Regions from separate parts of the Peribacillus sp. NPDC058075 genome, predicted to be linked through region 3. Evidence: riboswitches for the same ligand, from Rfam matches in the RefSeq annotation. Region 3 holds a riboswitch; each other region holds the start of a gene.
The links. A riboswitch is a leader RNA that binds a small molecule or an ion and turns the genes downstream of it on or off. The one in region 3 is predicted to bind cyclic di-AMP.
Positions count from the first base shown of each region.

Region 1 (4,995 bases), on a different contig from region 3:
TTTGATTCAGGTTGTTTTCATCATATTGCCCCACATCGAAGGATCAACTATTTGGAGATGGTGAAAAAGGCGTTAAGGCCTAAGGGGTTTTATTCGATTACTTGTTTTGTCGAGGGCGGCATATTGGGTGGTGCCGATCTTTCAGATTGGGAAGTATATAGGCAAAGAAGCCTTAAAGGCGGATTAGGTTTTACGGAAGAAAAACTCAGAATGGTCTTCAAGGATTTTGAAGTGGTGGAAATACGGAAAATGAGGAAAACGGAACAATCGGATGAAACCTTTGGGGTTCAAGGTTTATGGACGGCCTTATTTATGAAAAATTAATTTTAATAAGTTAGTTGAAAAGGGGTTTAAACGGAGGATTTGGGATCAGGTCCTTTTTTGCGTGAAAATTGTTAACAAAATATAAAAATGGTAAACTAAAATAATAAAATACTTTTTGGGTGAACGCAGATTTACCAAAATAATAGATGCAGGTTCTTACAAATCTTTTTTTGAAAAACAGTGGTTGTATGGTTTCAAAAACAGCTGGGAAGGTATATGGAAAGTGGGGACCATTGGGCATCAGATCATGACATTTCATGTATTGAAGAAGTTATCTTCGATGTTTTTCCTTAGGTGATGAAACGTTTAACTTTCAATACCCGGCAATGCTGTTCAGTATTTAGCTGCTGCATTGGAATTATTGAAGACTGAGACCAATTGGAATGCTATTTATAAAAAAATAGGTGGAGAAACTTATGCACAGAAATAAAGAACTATATTCCTTTTTATTGGGTGTGGCAGCACAATTGACTGAGGAATGGTACGCAACATTGAATAAAAACGATAAGGCGGGGGTTTACAGCTCACACGATCCCAATGTGATTAAAAAACTTAAGCAGCAAAATAATGAATTCCATTTACGATTCTTTCAGGTCTTTGATATAGAGGAGAGGGCATTCTTTGAGCTGCTTGGTGAGTGGATTGAAGATATCGGTCAAGATGAGCAGCATTTAAAAACACCCATCTATTTTATATTGAGGGAGTTTTTTCGAACGCAAGAGCAATACATGGATTATATTGACCGGTTTGTGGGATTGCATGGAGATAAATATACGCAGGCCGAAATAAATTCTTGGTATCGGATAGTGGTTAAGGTGTTTAGCGAAGTGATGGAAAAATTTACGGAAGCGAATCATAGGTATGCTAATAAAATCATGAAAGCCCAACAGGCAACCATCGATGAATTGAGCACGCCCATCATTTCCCTTAAAGATAACACGGCGTTACTTCCCCTGATAGGTGATATTGACACGGCGAGGGGCATGTCCTTGCTTGAAAACACACTACAAAAGTGCGCTGAAAAAAATGTCACCAGGCTTTTCATTGACCTCTCGGGCGTTCATGCAATAGATAGTGCATCCGCCCACCAGCTGTCACAATTGATTGAATCCTTACATTTGATTGGAATTCAAACAACCCTTTCAGGACTTCGGCCGGAAATAGCCATGACTGCCGTTAAGCTTCAACTGCCTTTTGATAAAGTGACGATAAAGTCCACTCTTGCCCAAGCGATCAGTACGATAAAATAATACATACATATCCTGGGCATGGGGATGCTCGTTATAAATTTCATCGAGAAGACCGCCATATGGCGGTCTTCTCGCATATATAGGTGATGCTGCATTCAAAATAGGTGCCGGCTCCATGAAGCAAGAGCAGGAACCTGCCGGTTATTCAATATTGGCAAAGACGGGTAGATCTTCTTTATTGCCGACCACTAAAAGCATATCTTTTTCATGGATATCCTGATCCGGTGAGGGTGCTATGATAATTTCTCCATTACTCACGATAGCAATGACGCTGATATTATATTTTGCACGCAAATCTAGCTCCCTGAGACTTTTTCCCTTCATGCTCAAGGGGAGGATGATTTCCTCGATATTGTATTCTTTAGAGAGCTCTATATAGTTCAGCATGTTAGGGGAAAGGAGCTGATTCGCGACCCGTTCCCCCATATCCCTCTCAGGATAGATGACCCAGTCGGCACCGACTTTAGTGAGCACCTGACCGTGATTTTTATTAAGGGCTTTGGCAATGACCTTTTCGACCCCAAGCTCTTTTAAAAGCAAGGTAGTTAAAATGCTCGATTGCATGTCATTTCCGATGGCTACGATGACACAATCGAAATTACGGATTCCGATTGACTTCAATGTCTCTTCTTCAGTCGTATCCGCCATGACCGCATGGGTAACGCTAAGTTCTGCATTCTCGACTCTTTCCTCGTTGACATCAATCCCCAATACCTCTTGGCCGGCCGTATATAATCTATGGGCCACACTGGTTCCGAATCTGCCTAAGCCGATCACGGCATATTGTCGTTTTCCCATCTTTTACACTCCTTCATTTACGATTAACCAATCATGATTTTCCCTTTTGGACGGCGGAACGGATCTGGTTTGCGCCTCATGGCGATAGCAAAGGCCAAAGTCAAAGGACCCACCCGGCCTGCAAACATCGTGAAAATGATGAGCATCCGGCCAACCGGTGATAATTCCGGGGTCAAACCCATTGAAAGTCCCACGGTGGCGAATGCTGAAGTGGCTTCAAACAAAATCATCAAGAAATCAGTTCCGCTTTCAGTGATGGTCAACAGAATGGAGATCATTGAAACCATGGATACGCCAATGAATGTAACGGATAATGCTTTAAAGATCGTCTCACTCACAATGCGGTGCCGGAATAATACCACATCACCCTTTCCTTTAATCTGTGACCAAACCGTTCCAACAAGCGTTGCTAATGTAGTCGTTTTAATCCCGCCGCCAGTCGATCCAGGTGAAGCCCCGACGAACATCAGAAAAATGATGAGCAGTAATGTTGGCTGAGTTAAATCAGGGATATTCAGCGTATTGGAGCCTGCCGTCCTTGGTGATACCGATTGAAATATTGATGACAGCGTTTTACCCATGAGAGATAAAGGCTGCAATGTCTTGGCATTGTCGAACTCGAATAAGAAGATTAAAATTGCACCGGCAATCGTAAGGGTCAAGCTAGTCGCCAGAACAATCTTCGTATGTACGGATAAACGATGGGTGTCACGATATTCGTATAGTTCATTCATCACGATAAAACCTATTCCGCCAAACGTGATGAGGAAGGCGACGGTAAGGGTTACGAATGGATCAGATACATAAGGAGTCAAACTCCTGAATTCCCCCATTAAATCAAAGCCGGCATTATTGAAATTCGATATGGAATGAAATACCCCGTAATAGATTGCTTTGCCGATAGGCATGTCAAAAGAAAAGCGAATCGATAAAATAAGGGCGCCAATGCCCTCAATGATGGCTGTGAAAATTAAAAGCCGCTTCACTAATCTGACTACACCTGCCATGGATAGATTATTTAAGGATTCCTGCAAGAGTAACCTGCCTTTTAAAGAAATCTTTTTGCCTAAAAGGAAAAAGAAAAACGTCGCAAATGACATGAACCCTAAGCCGCCTATCTGAATCAGTGTTAAGAAGACCAACTCACCAAAAGTGGTGAAGGTCGATCCAGTATCCACTACGACCAGCCCTGTTACACAAGTAGCGGAGGTTGCGGTGAATAAAGCATCAAGAAAAGAAAGCCCATTCCCACTTTCAGTAGAAACCGGCAGGGTCAATAAATAGGACCCGATAAGTATCAGGATGGCAAACCCGAGTACAAGTATTTTTGGAGGATCCAACAAATTTTTTGCTTTTATCAAATTGATCATCCCTACCTAAAAAAATTGTGTAAAACTGTATGATATTTTAATTATCAATCTGCTTTCAGAATCTTTTTAAAGGCATAATAAAAAGACCGGCGAAAACATCGAGCAGTTATTTTGCCACAAAAAGCGTGAAAAAAAAACTCCCGAAATAGGCGGTCTTATGACCTCCTTCGCTTTAGCCGACGAAGTTAGCTGACGGGTAGGATGGCGAAAGAGCTGATCTCATCCCTTCTGCAAGGCAGAATTAACCCCAATTGATTGGGTCCTCCGTACTCAATTCCATTGAGTTTAGGCCGAAATGCATTAAATTGATAAACGTATTCTACTCCCATTATTTAGTAGTTGTAAACCCCTAAATCGTAAAAAAATATTTCTTTAACAAGACTGAAAATTTACGTTTCATTTACATTTAAAAAACGTATTGACAAATATTAGTTAGCACATTATGATAGGTTCGATTAATCCGATTATGATAACCACCATCGATGTACTTTAATCACTACTTTCAAGCAGAACACGCTATTGTTAATCAAAATTTGTAATAGATATATTATGTTTCTTTTGTAAACCATAATGAAAAAAGCATGGCATTCGTATTTAAAGGTTCAATACATTTTATTAAAAAGGCGGGCAATTATGGAGAAGACGTTCAATAGATATGTTATTAATGCTACAGGCAAGGGTGGCCAGACATATTTAACACAATGCCAGGATAAAGATGCACTTAGGAAATGGATAGCCGAGCATGAGGATCAAATCATCATGAATGAGTTAAGGATAACGGATAAGAAAAAGAATCCGTTTTTAAAATTGTTTTCCCTAAGGTAAATCAACTGAAATCCCAACATCATTAGCGGTATTCAATTATAAAATCCCTGTGTTCTATCCGGGAACGCTGAGCGAAAAATCCATATCTTGTTTTGCTTTTAAACTCATTTATTTTGAATGAGTTTTTTTGCTTTATTTACATTATAAAACCATTGATGTTAAAATTTAGTAAATAAGATATAGGCGTAAAGAGGAGAAAAGTAAATGAAATGACCACTTTCCAAAAGAACCTCGAAAGCAGCCGAAAATAGTTGGGGATGTATGGTGACGCATGGGGTGGCACCGCGAATTGACCTCGTCCCGAGACGCATTGCTTGGAACGGGTTTTTTATTGTTCGGTCATGGGGGAGAAGCGATGACATTTAGAAATACATTAGTATCCTGGAAATACCCATCCATTCTATTGTGCGGAATGGGTATCTCCAACT
Region 1 is NZ_JBHVSL010000003.1:60,197-65,191, reverse strand. It holds gene ACFVS1_RS21095 (class I SAM-dependent methyltransferase) at 1-324, shown strand, start outside; gene ACFVS1_RS21090 (STAS domain-containing protein) at 741-1,574, shown strand; gene ACFVS1_RS21085 (potassium channel family protein) at 1,716-2,372, opposite strand; gene ACFVS1_RS21080 (TrkH family potassium uptake protein) at 2,396-3,733, opposite strand; cyclic di-AMP (ydaO/yuaA leader) riboswitch at 3,902-4,044, opposite strand; gene ACFVS1_RS21075 (hypothetical protein) at 4,376-4,567, shown strand; gene ACFVS1_RS21070 (MFS transporter) at 4,923-4,995, shown strand, end outside.
Region 1: another riboswitch for cyclic di-AMP. It lies ahead of ACFVS1_RS21080 (TrkH family potassium uptake protein); the one in region 3 lies ahead of ACFVS1_RS00750 (APC family permease).

Region 2 (4,995 bases), on a different contig from region 3:
TGATGATGAAGGATTATTTGACAAGTATATAAAGGCTTATCAGAAAGGGGCGTATAGCCTCTTTTTTCATATGGTCTTAATGAGTTTCAAAAGCGGGGGTTTAGGAAAAGGTAAAAGTGATGGGAAGAAGACAATTCTTTCAATAATAATATGGGGGGCAAAAATCATGCGATGGAAAAAGGGAATGCTGATTTATAATGAAAATGCCGGTAATGATAAACTCGTAAGGAATCTGGAGAGTTGTCTTCCAATAATAGCTCCGCATATTGATGAGTTTCTCATTCTGCAAACGAAGGAAAAAGGCGATGCATGCCGTTTTTGCTTGGAATATGGTGAAAGCATGGATGTAGTTTTCGTTTTAGGGGGAGATGGAACGGTACATGAGTGTGTAAATGGCCTTTCACCGCTTCCGAGCCGGCCGCTGTTTGGGATTTTACCTGGTGGCACTTGCAATGACTTCTCCAGAACATTGAAGATTCCTCAAAATGTTCGTCAAGCTGCAGAAGCATTAGTGAATGGCAAAGTTCGTTCTATTGATATTGGGCAGGCCAACAATGATTATTTTTCTAATTTTTGGGGAGTAGGGCTTATTTCAGATGCATCAAGCAATATTGATGAGCAGGAAAAAAGCAAATTTGGAAAGATAGGATATTTATTAAGTGCTGTAAGGACGATTGGCGAGAATGCTCCCTTTTCTTATAAACTAAAATATGATGGGAATGTTATTGAAGGGGAAGCAGTTATGATTTTGGTTTTGAATGGTTGTTTTATCGGCACCAATTCATTGCCCTTTCCCATGGTCAGTCCAGATGATGGGCTCTTCGGGGTTGCCATCTTGGAAAAAGCAAGCCTTGGTGCATTTTTAGAAATTATAGCGATGAAGCGTTCATGGACGAAAAACATGATCTCTGACTCTGGGGTGACTTATTTACAGGCTGATACCCTGACCATTGAAACCGAGAGGCCGCTTGATGTGGATATGGATGGAGAGAACTATAGACAAACTCCTGCACGCATTAAAGTCCTTGTCCAACATTTGCCAGTATTAACTCCGAATTAATATGGTGGGATTATATGTGAATGGGAATGATTATGTGTTTTTTTTGTATATTCATCCCTTATTTCTGCAATTGTTTCCAAAATAAGATAAAATATATGAAGATATATCAATTTTTGCAGGAGGACCACATATGGTGTACCAGGTCAGATTGTTAAAGGGCATTTTAGAGCCTCATAGGAGTCGTTATCAGCTTCAAAATGCAGAGGCAGTCACAAAGCTTGGATTGAAATTACTATTTTTATATTTTCTTAGTCTTATAGTATTCGCAATTGGTGGATATTTTGGCATTGGTTCAGAATCATTCTCCAAAGAAATCACGGACATGAGTGCCGAAGAATTCGAAGCAGCCAAGTTGCTTATAGTGAGCGGCAACATAATAACAGGCATAATCGACCCTTCCATATACATATTTTTGTCAGCTCTATTCTTTTGGATAGTTACTGATATCCCATATATAAAAGTAGTCATCGTTCAAATGATTCTTTTTGTTTTGCATTTAGTGGAAAAAACATTACTGATTCCTCTATTCGTATTAATGGATATAGGAAGTGATGGCAATCCTTTTGCATTGGGGATCATCAGTCAGTATTTTCTCAGAAGTGATTATTTCATTCACTTTTTCAGCGAAATAACCATTTTTCAATTTCTTATTATTGCTCTGCAATATTTTTATTTAAAGGAGTTTTCAGAACGAAATAATTATTTGGTCCTTTTAATGATTGTTCTATTCTATCTGGCCACATGGTTTGTTAAAGCCTTTTTAGCATACATCCAAGTAGGCGTATTTGTATAAGGCGGGTGAAATGAATGAGGGGGAAATGGAAAATTGCAGCGGTCTCCATTGCGTCGATAGTCTTAATAACCGTTAACTTATACCTTATTGAAAAAAAAGAAAGCAAAGTGGAACGAACTGTTTTCGTTGAAAACTGGACAAAGGTAAAAAAAGATACAATTACGGATACTATTCAAACAAATGGGGTAATTAAACCTGTAGAAGTGTATGATATCTATTTTGATACCAAGAAAAATGATTTTAAGAAATTCCTTGTTAAAGAAGGCGATGCGATTACGGCCGGCTCTTCGTTGTTTGAGTATACGACGACCGAACTTGATGCTCTTAAAGCGAACTTGGAAGCGGAGAAAACAGCAGCTGAGGGAGAAATTGCAGGGATTGAGGAATACATAGGGAAGTTGAGTTCTTATCAATGGACCCTGACCAGTAATCCTGAAAAAGCAGCCATTGATGAATCGGTGGAAAAAAACTTGAAAATTGATATAACAACAAGTTCGGCAGATCTTATTAAAAGTAACATTGAGCAAGAAATGTACAAGCAGGAACTGGAAGAAAACAGCTTGAATGAAAAAGTGAAAATGCTTGACGCTAAAATAAGTTCAATTGAGGGGCAGTCCAGTGCGGTAGTGTCGACGAGTGAGGCTGATGGTGTAGTTAAAAATATCAATAAAAACCTGGATAATCCCATTATATCCATTGTTTCGACAAATATGGCAATTGAAGGGGATTTCTCTGAAGAGGAAATGAAAAAGGCTGAAGTGGGCATGACTATAAAAGCAAGTTCCTCTGATTCAAAAAAGGCATTGAAAGGGACGATAGGCCGCATCCATTCCTATCCCGCTGAAGAGCCGTCATTAAAAAAAGATAACAGATTTCCATTTCAGGCACTAATCGAATCGGAAGGTGAAGAAACGGAAGCTTTGTTGGTGGGAACCAAAGTGAATCTTACTGTAATAACCAATGAGAAAGCCGGTGTACCCTCCATTCCTATTGAGGCGGTACAATACCATAAACATCCTTATATTTACAAATTGACTAAAAATGGCTATGTGGATAAACATTACATTACAAAAGGGCTTAAGGCTGAAGGGATGCAAGAAATCATAAAGGGACCGTCGGTGGGGGACGTCATCCTAATGGAGCCGAATGTGGCGAAGAACCATTCTTATTTCATTACCCCAATTCAATTTGAAAAAGTGAAAGCAGCAACTTATAAAAAATTCACCTCTCGGGAAAAAGTAAGATATCTGTTGCTTGGCATGTTGGAAAAATAACCGCTTCTTACATCAAGAGAGGTGATGTCAAATAATTGTTAATTATATATCAATATAACTTATATGAGTAAAAATCGGGGAGAGTAATTATAGATACAATAGCCTTTAATGCAGAATATTCAGACATTTTTAAAGATTTTTTCTTGAACTGATGATAATAAATATTTACAGATTATCATTTTTAGTATAATATTTTATTATAAGTTAACTCGCTTAATCTTATTCCAAGAACGGGGGACCCATTTTTGTGGATTTTATCCGCTAGGGGTGAATTCAGAAATGAAAGGGCATTTGTGTTTCCAATTCCTAACCCGACAGCTAACCTCGTCAGCGTCTTTAAGGGAACATGTGTGAATATTCACGCCAATAAGAAATCGACACATGAAGTGTCTTTTTTTTCGGCGTAAAGACAGAGTTTTTCAAAAAAAGAAAAATTACTTTCTTTTATTAGTATCTTGTTTCCCTTACCGAGACAAAAATGTTTTTGCATCAAAGACTTTATGGAAGGTGAGGAAAGTAAATGAAGAAATTCAAATTAAGTTTAGCTAGCCAAATTTTCATTGGTTTAATTCTAGGGATTATCGTTGGTGCCATTTTTTATGGTAGTGAGACGGCCCAAAACTTTTTACAGCCATTCGGGGACATTTTCCTACGAATGATTAAAATGATTGTTGTGCCGATCATCGTATCCAGCCTTATCGTTGCAGTTGCCGGTGTAGGTGACTTGAAAGCGGTAGGTAAACTAGGTGCTAAATCATTATCATACTTTGTTGTCGTAACTATGATAGCGATTGCTGTTGGTTTAATTTCAGCGAATATCATCCAGCCTGGTGCTGGTGTGAATATGAATAACCTGGAACAAACTGATATCTCCACATATGTTGATACAGCAGAAACTAAGCAGCATGAATCGTTCGTAGATACACTTGTACACATCGTGCCATCCAATCCAGTAAAAGCCATGGTAGAAGGCGATATGCTAGCGATCATTTTCTTCTCCGTGTTGTTTGGACTAAGTATTGCGGCCATCGGTGAAAAAGGTAAACCGGTATTCCGTTTCTTCCAAGGTGTAGCTGAAGGAATGTTCTACCTGACTAACATGGTCATGAAATTCGCTCCTATCGGTGTATTTGCATTAATCGGTGTGACGATCTCCAAGTTCGGTTTGGAATCTTTAATTCCGTTAGGAAAGTTAGCGCTTTCTGTTTACGGAACGATGATTTTCTTTGTAATTGTCATCCTTGGTCTTATTGCGAAATTTGTAGGATTTAATATCTTTACATTGATTAAACTTCTAAAAGAAGAATTGATTCTTGCTTTCTCTACTGCAAGTTCTGAAGCGGTTCTTCCGAGAATCATGGAAAAAATGGAGAAAGCGGGATGTCCGAAGCATATTGCTACATTTGTTATCCCGACTGGATACTCTTTTAACCTTGATGGTTCAACATTATACCAAGCGTTAGCGGCTATCTTCATCGCTCAAATGTACGGCATTGATTTAAGCATGTATGAGCAAATTACGCTGATGCTAGTGTTAATGATCACTTCCAAGGGGATTGCTGGTGTACCAGGTGTATCTTTCGTAGTTCTTTTAGCGACATTGGGAACTGTCGGTATTCCTATTGAAGGTCTAGCATTTATTGCAGGTATCGACCGTATTCTTGATATGGGACGTACAGTAGTAAACGTTATCGGTAATTCACTTGCGGCTATCGTTATCTCTAAATGGGAAGGTCAATTCAACCCTCCTTCCAAAAAAGAACTAGAACAAGTTTCTTAATACAAAAAATCCAGAGTGAAATGTCACTCTGGATTTTTTTTGAATGAAAAAGCTCTTCCTTATTTTTTGACGATCCAAAAGCGGCAAG
Region 2 is NZ_JBHVSL010000011.1:5,535-10,529, forward strand. It holds gene ACFVS1_RS26265 (TetR/AcrR family transcriptional regulator) at 1-32, shown strand, start outside; gene ACFVS1_RS26270 (diacylglycerol/lipid kinase family protein) at 167-1,060, shown strand; gene ACFVS1_RS26275 (hypothetical protein) at 1,191-1,853, shown strand; gene ACFVS1_RS26280 (efflux RND transporter periplasmic adaptor subunit) at 1,868-3,127, shown strand; cyclic di-AMP (ydaO/yuaA leader) riboswitch at 3,328-3,475, shown strand; gene ACFVS1_RS26285 (cation:dicarboxylate symporter family transporter) at 3,648-4,907, shown strand.
Region 2: another riboswitch for cyclic di-AMP. It lies ahead of ACFVS1_RS26285 (cation:dicarboxylate symporter family transporter); the one in region 3 lies ahead of ACFVS1_RS00750 (APC family permease).

Region 3 (4,995 bases):
AGAAATCACTTACAATAAAAAACCTTCCTTTAAAGAGTTCTATTCAGAAAGCCTTTTTCAGGAAATAAAAGATCATATTGACCTTCCACAGGAAGAGTATCGTGTTGCTAGCATTGGACTGCATCCTGCAATCGCACAATTTAATGGATTTTACACCCTCGATAGCTATAACAATTTCTATCCGCTTTCTTACAAACATCAATTTCGTCAAATAATTGAAAACGAATTGGCTAAGAATAAAAACATCAGAATCTACTTTGATGAATGGGGAGGACGTTGTTACCTATATACCGATGAGCTTGGGAAGCATTATATGTTCAAGAAAGGCTCAAAGAAAGAGCTGGAAAATTTGGACCTTAATATGGATGCGTTTAAAGGATTAGGCGGGAAGTATATATTTTCTGCCATCCCAATCAACAACGCGAAGGAAAACGGATTGGTAATAGATAGGGTTTTCACAAAGAAAGGCAGCATATGGAAAATATATGTATACAGAGTCATATGAAAGGGGGGAATAGAATGAATTCACCGATATTGACGATTGTTGTACCTTGTTATAACGAAGAAAGCGTTTTGCAGGATACCATTTCACAGCTTTGTGGATTGATGAAGGGATTAGTCGAAGAAAACGTTGTTTCTGGTCAGAGTAAAATTCTGCTTGTTGATGATGGAAGCAAAGATCAAACCTGGAAGATCATTTATAAGGAAACGATCCATAATGAATTGGTTCGCGGGCTAAAGCTTTCCAGGAATGCAGGACATCAAAATGCACTTCTGGCAGGATTGTTTACAGCCAAGGAAGCCTCGGATTGTGTGATTTCCATTGATGCAGATTTACAGGATGATATTCAAGTCATCCCTGAATTCATTCGGAAATTCAATGAAGGATGTGAAATCGTATATGGTGTCCGCCAGAAAAGGGACCTTGATTCATTTTTTAAACGGACATCTGCAACTGGTTTTTATAAATTGATGAACAAAATGGGGGTTAACCTTGTCTATAATCATGCCGATTTCCGGCTAATGAGCAAAAGGGCGATCGCGGAGCTGGAACGATTTGATGAAACCAATCTTTTTTTACGGGGGATTGTCCCGCTCATTGGATTTAAGACGGACTCTGTTTATTATGACCGAAAAGAAAGATTGGCCGGGGAAACGAAATATCCATTTAAGAAGATGGTTGCTTTTGCGCTTGATGGCATTACTTCCTTTTCAGTTACACCGATCCGGATTGTCTTATGGCTAGGATGTCTTTCCTTTTTCATTAGCTTACTTTTTGGGTCTTACTTTTTATGGTTAAAGTTTTATGGACAGACTGAAACTGGTTGGACCTCATTAATCACCTCCATTTGGTTGATTGGCGGACTGCAGCTGATTGCTGTCGGCTTGATTGGGGAATATATCGGTAAAATCTATAATGAATCCAAACGCCGGCCTAAATATATTGTTGATCTTGATCTATTTAATCCGCTCGATTTAAAAAAACGGGAGCAACTGGACAATGAACGGAACAGTATTGAAAAACTATCTAAAACACACTAACTCCTTCATCCGCTTTTTATTGGTTGGAATAGTCAATACAGCGGTTGGACTTTCCATCATGCTTTTTCTTATGAATGTCCTTGAATTATCTTACTGGGTCTCCACCTTTTTCGGCAATGGTACGGGTGCTATAACGAGTTTTCTTTTGAACAGGACTTTTACCTTTAAAAGCGATATAGAATGGGGGCGAGGAGTTGCCCGTTTCTTTTGCGTCATCCTGATTTGTTATTCCGCAGCGTATTCTATAGGCCAAGCTATTGCAGAATCTCTGGAAGGATCCGTTCATTTATCCATACAACAAAATTTGGCTGTTCTCATAGGAACAATCTTTTATACCTTGCTTAACTATATTGGCCAGAAATATTTTGTCTTTAAAAAAGGCAATTTGAGACCAATTCAAGAAGGAAGGAACTAATTAGGTGAATCAGTGGAAGAGTGCCCCTATCGGAAGGATAGTAAGGCGGAACTTGATATTTAATAAGTTTCCCCTTTTTATGACGATCCGAGCTGGGGCAGATCTGGTTAATTTCTTTCATCGCCTTCGCCTTCTCCATGAGGCTGATTTTTTTACCTTTTCGGATGTTCAGACTCCTGCATTATTTCTTTATTAGACGTTTACTTACCTCCTTTCCGACCTTCGAATCATGTCATTGCAGGACTTATGTTATATACGTCAAAAACAAAACCTCACGAACAAAGAATTTTTCTATTTTTGAGCAAAATTTTCATTTACTTTTCCATTTCACGGGAGTATGATAATCAACAGTTTCATATTTCTAAATCGCTTAAACCTTATGGTGCGGGGGACCCGTTATTGGGGTTGTTTACAATCCAAGGGGTGAATCCTTTAAAAGGTAGGGCTACTCTTAGGTCCGAATCCGACAGCTAACCTCGTAAGCGTTATATGAGAAGGAAGGTGGAGCTTGTTAGACAAAAAAATTGATGTCTACAGGTCTATTTAGCTATGACTTGTAGGCATTTTTGTGTTTCGTTTCGTTTTTTTGCTGCAGCTGGGCAACATAAACTTATAAATTAACTATGGTGGTGAATGCTTGATGTTATCTTCTATAAAGAGGTTCTTGATTGGGAGACCTTTAAAATCCAATGCACTTGGTGAACAAAAGCTTAACAAAACAAAGGCTTTGGCGATATTATCTTCTGATGCTTTGTCTTCGGTTGCATATGGACCGGAGCAAATATTGATTGTCCTGATCACGGTCGGTGCTGCAGCATTTTGGTATTCCATCCCTATCGCGATCGGAGTATTGATCCTGTTAGCGGCATTGATTTTGTCCTATAGACAAATCATTTTCGCTTATCCGCATGGCGGGGGGGCCTATGTGGTTTCAAAAAACAATTTAGGAGTCAATCCAGGGTTGATAGCTGGAGGATCCTTATTGGTGGATTATATATTAACGGTAGCTGTAAGTGTTTCTGCAGGTACGGATGCCATCACGTCCGCTTTTCCCGGCCTGCATTCATATAATGTCGTCATAGCCATCATTTTCGTCATTCTACTTACAATCCTGAATCTTCGGGGGGTTACGGAGTCGGCCTCTGTTTTGGCTTATCCCGTGTACCTATTCGTTTTAGCTTTGTTCATCTTGATTGGTGTTGGAATTTACAAGATTTTGACGGGGGGAGTTTCACCGGAATTGCACACGTCACTCGGGACTCCGGTAGCGGGCATCAGTTTATTCATCCTGCTAAGAGCATTTGCATCAGGAAGCTCCGCATTGACAGGCGTAGAAGCAATTTCCAATGCAATCCCGAACTTTAAAGATCCAGCCCCGAATAATGCTGCGAAAACGTTAATAGCGATGGGTTCATTGCTAGCTGTATTATTTTCGGGAATCGTATTCTTAGCCTATTATTTAAGCATCGTTCCAAGCGCAGAGGTAACGGTCGTCTCCCAGATCGCTGAAGAAATCTTTGGACGGAATTTCATGTATTTCTTCATTCAAGGTACGACTGCATTGATCTTGATACTTGCGGCCAATACTGGCTATTCGGCTTTCCCTCTGCTTGCAGTAAATCTGGCGAAGGATAAATTCATACCAAGGGCGTTTACGATCAGAGGGGACCGATTAGGGTATTCCAATGGAATCATCATACTGGGACTTGCATCCATCATCTTGATAGTCGCATTTGAAGGACATACAGAAAATCTCATTCCGCTTTATGCGGTAGGGGTATTCATTCCATTTACGTTGTCCCAGACTGGCATGATTGTTAAATGGGTCCGCGAAAAGCCAAAAGGCTGGATGATGAAATTAACCATTAATTCAATTGGTGCCATAATTAGCTTTACCGTCACGATGATATTCTTTTTAACCAAATTTACACAGGTTTGGCCTGTTTTGATTTTTTTACCTATCATCATTTTAATTTTTCATCGAATTAAAAAGCATTATGAAGCAGTTGGTGACCAACTAAGGATTACAACATGTGAGCCGATCTTACCGATTGAAGGAAATATCATTATTGTACCTGTGGCAGGTATAACCCATGTGGTTGAGAACTCTTTAAATTATGCAAAATCTCTATCTGCACAACAGGTCATTGCCGTTTATGTCGCTTTTGAAAGAGAAGACGAAAAAAAATTCGAAGAAAAGTGGGAAAAATGGCAGCCAGATGTCAGACTCGTTACACTGAATTCTTATTACAGAAGTATCATTCAGCCACTAACTAAATTTGTGGACACTGTTGAACATAAGGCTAGTGAATCCAATTATAAAGTTACGGTGGTCATTCCCCAATTCATTCCGAAGAAGGGCTGGCACAATATACTTCATAACCAATCAAGTTTACTGATCCGCGCTTACTTACTTTATAAAAGAAATGTGGTTGTTACGACAGTGCCATATCATTTGAAGAAATAAGTTCCATATCTAAAACTGTAGATAAACCTGCATAAGGTTTGTCTACAGTTTCTTTGCTTCTACAAATTTGGACGTAGTTTTCACTTCAGGCACTCGCTTTCTTTTTATTTTAGATCGAACTTCTTTTGTCTGCAAACTGAGCAAACCTACATAAGGTTTGCTTTTTTTATGACCTAGACAGCAGTACTGCTGTATTTACTCCAACTAACGCTCCCGATATGAATCAGCATCGGAAGCCCTTTTTATGTTGAACACTATGTTTGCAAAAAACACTTCATAAAATTACCAAGGGTCATTTCAAATAATGCGAACATATTAAAAAGAAGACATAAGGAATTTTAGCTTAGTTTTGAACTTACATATATGGGGGTTGAAAATGGATATTTTATTAGCTCTCTTGCCGGCAATATTTTGGGGAAGCATCGTTTTATTTAATGTGAAACTAGGGGGTGGGCCATATAGTCAAACACTAGGTACAACGATTGGCGCCTTGATTTTTTCAATAGGTGTTTATATTTTTGCCGATATTAAGTTGTCACTGCTGGTGTTTGGAGTCGGAGTTGTTTCTGGG
Region 3 is NZ_JBHVSL010000001.1:143,104-148,098, forward strand. It holds gene ACFVS1_RS00735 (DUF6044 family protein) at 1-505, shown strand, start outside; gene ACFVS1_RS00740 (glycosyltransferase family 2 protein) at 520-1,542, shown strand; gene ACFVS1_RS00745 (GtrA family protein) at 1,502-1,957, shown strand; cyclic di-AMP (ydaO/yuaA leader) riboswitch at 2,315-2,458, shown strand; gene ACFVS1_RS00750 (APC family permease) at 2,598-4,424, shown strand; gene ACFVS1_RS00755 (RhaT/GlcU family sugar-proton symporter) at 4,801-4,995, shown strand, end outside.